2 regions of the Tardiphaga sp. OK245 genome follow, and region 2 is predicted to be linked to the other one. Evidence: predicted binding sites of a transcription regulator. Region 2 holds the regulator's gene; the other holds the start of a gene.
What was found. Region 2 encodes LexA, which represses DNA repair genes until DNA is damaged. Its sites were predicted from a motif close to TGTTCNNNNTGTGTTCNG; they were not measured.

Region 1 (2,406 bases), on a different contig from region 2:
CCAGCCTCGCCGGCATCGCGGTGGGCAAGGGCCAATGGGCCATTGACATCAATGAAGACCAGTATTCCGCGACGGCCAGTGGCGGCACCGCAGGTTTGCTGAAAGCATTTGCCGGCGGCTCGGGCTCCGGCCAGTCCACCGGCCGCGTGGTCGCGGGCGCGCTGGTGCCGTCGAATTATCAGGCCGTCACCACCTCCGCGAAGAAGTCCGAGACGATCAAGATGCTGATCACGCCGGGCTATGTGAAGGAGTTCTCCATCGAGCCGGAGCCGCCGCTCGATCCCGAGAAGATTCCGATCACCGATGCGCATCGCCGCAACGTGATCGATCCGATGACCGGCTCGCTGATGCGCGTCGCCGGCACCGGTGAATTGCTGACGCCGGATTCGTGCCGCACCGGCGCGTCGATCTTCGACGGCCGCATGCGCTACGATCTCAAGCTCGACTACAAGCGCATGGAAAGCGTGAAGGCCGAGAAGGGCTATCGCGGGCCTGCCATCGTCTGCGCCGTCTATTTCACGCCGATCGCCGGCTATGTGCCCGACCGCGCCGCCATCAAATATCTTGCCGCCCAGCGCAATATCGAAGTGACCCTGGTGCCGATCGCCGGAACCCGCGTGCTGGTGCCGTATCGCATGGTGGTGCCGACCCCGCTTGGCGTCGCCATGCTGGAAGCCACCGAATTCGTCACCACCCCCGCGCCGGCCAAGGCCGTGGCCAAGACGAACTGAGAGAACGAGGCAAGTTCTAAAGGAGGCGGCTCCACACACCGGCCTCATCCTGAGGAGCCGCGCCCTTGCGCGGCGTCTCGAAGGATGGTGACAGGTCTTGGCCCCGCCAGCTCATGGTTCGAGACACGCGAAGCCGCGCTCCTCACCATGAGGGACCGAGACGGGACGCTGCCGCAACATGGCCGCAAGACAAAGTGCGCCATCGCAGCATCGTCGCAAACGCGCCGCAGGATTTGCGCAGGATCCCGGCTTGACTCAAAGCCGGTTCGGAGTCCGTGCGCTGTTCATAACTTCGGGGATTTGTCGGCCCTTGTTGCGCTGTCACAAACTTGATCTAGTCAGTCTCGGAGAATGTCAGCGCGAGATGTTGGGGTGATGCGGCCATGGAGGTGCCGAGTCACCGATTCGGGCCGCTTTCGTTCCGGACTCGTTCCAAACCATCAAAAAGCGCGGCTCTGAAGCGTCGTAACCTGTCTCGGTCTTGACAGTCGGCGACGCGGAAATATCTGAAAAACATGGCCTTTTTGTCTTCTCCGCCCACGCTGTCCAACGGCAGGGCCCCCGGCGCCGGCGTCACCGCGGTGCTCGGCCCCACCAATACCGGCAAGACCCATCTCGCCATCGAGCGCATGCTCGCGCATTCGTCGGGCATCATCGGCCTGCCGCTGCGCCTGCTGGCGCGCGAGGTCTATAATAAAATTTTGGACCGCGTCGGCCCCGAAGCCGTGGCGCTGATCACCGGCGAGGAGAAGATCAAGCCCGCCAAGCCGCGCTACTGGGTGTCCACCGTCGAGGCGATGCCGCGGGATCTCGACGTGTCGTTTCTGGCCGTCGATGAAATCCAGATCGCGGCAGATCTCGAACGCGGCCACGTCTTCACCGATCGCATCCTGCATCGCCGCGGCCGCGACGAGACGCTGCTGCTCGGCGCCGCCACCATGCGCCCGATCATCGAGCGGCTGCTGCCCGGCGCCAGCATCGTGACGCGGCCGCGGCTGTCGCATCTGGAATTCGCCGGCGATCGCAAGATCACGCGGCAGCCGCGCAGGACAGCGATTGTCGCGTTTTCCGCCGACGAAGTTTACGCCATCGCCGAACTCATCAAGCGCCAGCACGGCGGCGCTGCAGTCGTATTGGGCTCGCTGTCGCCGCGCACCCGCAACGCGCAGGTCGCGATGTTCCAGAACGGCGACGTTGACTACTTAGTGGCAACCGACGCGGTCGGAATGGGCCTCAATCTCGACGTCGATCACGTCGCCTTCGCCAGCGATCGCAAATATGACGGCTACCAATTCCGCCGCCTCACGCCGTCGGAATTCGCCCAGATCGCCGGCCGCGCCGGCCGCGCCACGCGCAACGGTACCTTCGGCACCACAGGCCGCTGCGAGCCGTTCGAGCCCGAGCTCGTCAATCAGTTGCAGAACCACATCTTCGAGCCGGTGAAGGTGCTGCAATGGCGCAATTCGAAGCTGGATTTCTCCTCCATCGCGTCGCTGCAGGTCTCGCTGGCGGAGGTGCCGCGCCACGAGGCGCTGACCCGTGCGCCGATCGCCGAGGATCTGCGCGTGCTCGATCATGCCGTCCGTGACGTCGACGTGCGCGAAATGGCGCAGGGCAAGGTCGCCGTCGAGAAACTGTGGGATGCGTGCCAGATTCCAGATTACCGCCGCATCGC
Region 2 (2,406 bases):
GCGCTGGTGATGCCGGCGGGTATTCTTGGTTTGGTGGCCATGCCGTTCGGCTTTGACGGTGTGTTCTGGCGGCTGATGGATGTCGGCATCCAGTGGATGATCGTGGTCACGCAATGGGTCGCAGCCTTGCCCGGTGCCATCGGCCGGATGCCGGCCTTCGGCACCGGACCGCTGATATCAGCCAGTATTGGCATCATCGTGCTCGGATTGCTGCGCACGCCGTTGCGCTTCGCGGGGGCTGGCGTGCTGGTGCTCTCGATTGTCTGGGCATTGCTGGTGAAGCAGCCGGATGTGCTGATCTCGGGTGACGGTCACAGCGTTGCGGTACGGGGCAGGGACGGGCATCTCCATGTGATGCGCAGCGCCAAGGATACATTTTTGCTGAAAGAGTGGCTCGCCGGCGATGCCGATGCGCGTCTGCCGACCGATGCCTCCCTCAGCCACGGTGTGTCCTGCGACCGCGACGGGTGCATCACGGCGCTGGCCGATGGCGCTTTGGTGGCGCTGGTTTTACAGCCGGATGCCTTCACAGATGATTGCGAGAAAGCGGCGCTCATCGTCACGACGAAACAACCGCCGAGGGATTGCAGGGCGCTGGTGATCGATCAGGATCGCTTGCAACGAAATGGTGCGGTGAGCCTGCAGCGAACCGCCAACGGCTTTACCATGGATGCCGTGCGACCGCGTGGCCTGGACCGTCCGTGGTCGCGCGCAATTCCCGATGAGCCCCAGCATGATCTGATCCCAAACAGTCGTACGCCACAAAATCGGCCGGTGGATGCGACGCCGGCGGAAACCGATCTTCAACCCGAAGATCAATAATCCGCCGGGCGCAAATCTCAGTAGCGGCGATACAGGCCGATCAGCTTGCCCTGAATGCGCACCCGGTTAGGCGGCAGGATGCGGACTTCGTAGGCGTCATTCGCAGGCTCCAGCGCGATCGACGCGCCGCGGCGGCGGAAGCGCTTCAGCGTGGCTTCCTCGTCGTCGATCAGGGCCACCACGATGTCGCCAGTGTCGGCGCTTTCGTTGCGCTGGATCAGCACGGTGTCGCCATCGAGAATGCCGGCGTCCTGCATGGAATCGCCGCGCACTTCGAGCGCGTAATGTTCGCCGGAGCCGAGCATGTCGGCGGGCATGCTGATCGTGTGGCTGCGGGTCTGCAGTGCCTCGATCGGCGTACCTGCCGCGATCCGGCCCATCACCGGGATGGCAACTGTGCGGCCATTGTCATCATCGCCGCTGTTGCTGGCGATGCTGGCGGCGGAACGCACCTTGCCAAGCGTGCCTTCGATGACGCTGGGCGTGAAGCCGCGGCGCCCGGTGCCGCCCGTGACCGGCGCGCCGAGCTCTGGCAGCTTGATGACTTCGATGGCACGGGCGCGGTTGGGCAGACGGCGTATGAAGCCGCGTTCTTCCAGCGCCGTGATCAGACGATGGATGCCGGACTTCGAGCGCAGGTCGAGCGCATCCTTCATCTCGTCGAAGGACGGCGGGACGCCGGCTTCCTTCAGCCGTTGATCGATGAATCGCAGGAGTTCGTATTGTTTGCGCGTGAGCATCTGAAGCCATCCTCAGTTGACGGTGTCGGCCGCCGCGTGCGTTTCAAAGGGCCTTCGAACGGTGAGCCTCAATCCTGAGACGATCGTTCGAAGATCGGTTGCGCGAGTTCGGGCACTCTCAAACTACTCAAAGCCACAGAATCTCGAAACAAATCATGAACGAACACTATATGTTCCATATGTGTTCTGCAATGCTTAATTTGCCGTCAACAGAATGCACGTTGAGGGAGGTTTGAGGAGGCTGTTCCTCACCAGTCGTCGATCCTCGACGGACATGGAAAATGCTTCCGCGGTCGCTTGGGCTACGCGGACGTCATGCGCCCAATGGGCGGCGGCGGAGTCGTGGAGCCGGTGGCCAGCGAGCGCTGAACCATGATCGTGTCGGCCCAGCGGCCGGAGCGATAGGCGACGCCGGGCAGCAAGCCGACGCGGGCAAAGCCGAAGCTCTCATGCAAGCCGAGCGAGGCCGTGTTGTCGGCATCGATATAGCCGATGATCTGCCGGAAGCCGGCGGCTGCGCAGACATCGATCAACTCGCGCATCAACAGCCGGCCGATGCCCCGGCCGACATGACCGTGGTGGATGTAGATCGAATGCTTGACCGTGTAGCGATAGGCCGGTCGCTTCCGAAACAGCACCACATAGGCGTAGCCGACGACCTCGCCGCCTTGCGTGGCGACGAGGTGCGGGAACCGTTTGCTGCGCAGGTTCTTGCGCCGGTCTCTGAGATCGTCGGGCTGCGGCGTGTCGGCGTCGCTGACGCCTTCCTCGACGCCTTGCCGGATGTGCCGGCGATAGATCGCCAGCATGGCATCGACGTCGGTGTCGCGTGACGGTCGGATGA

Region 1: the regulator LexA is predicted to act here: its motif matches at 1,149-1,166, upstream of BLW80_RS07660 (helicase-related protein).

What each region holds. Positions count from the first base shown of each region.
Region 1 covers NZ_FNWZ01000002.1:207,582-209,987, reverse strand. Annotated here, with positions in the region: gene BLW80_RS07665 (DUF3108 domain-containing protein) at 1-731, shown strand, start outside; gene BLW80_RS07660 (helicase-related protein) at 1,247-2,406, shown strand, end outside.
Region 2 covers NZ_FNWZ01000003.1:789,794-792,199, reverse strand. Annotated here, with positions in the region: gene BLW80_RS16315 (ComEC/Rec2 family competence protein) at 1-822, shown strand, start outside; gene lexA (transcriptional repressor LexA) at 840-1,562, opposite strand; gene BLW80_RS16305 (GNAT family N-acetyltransferase) at 1,865-2,406, opposite strand, start outside.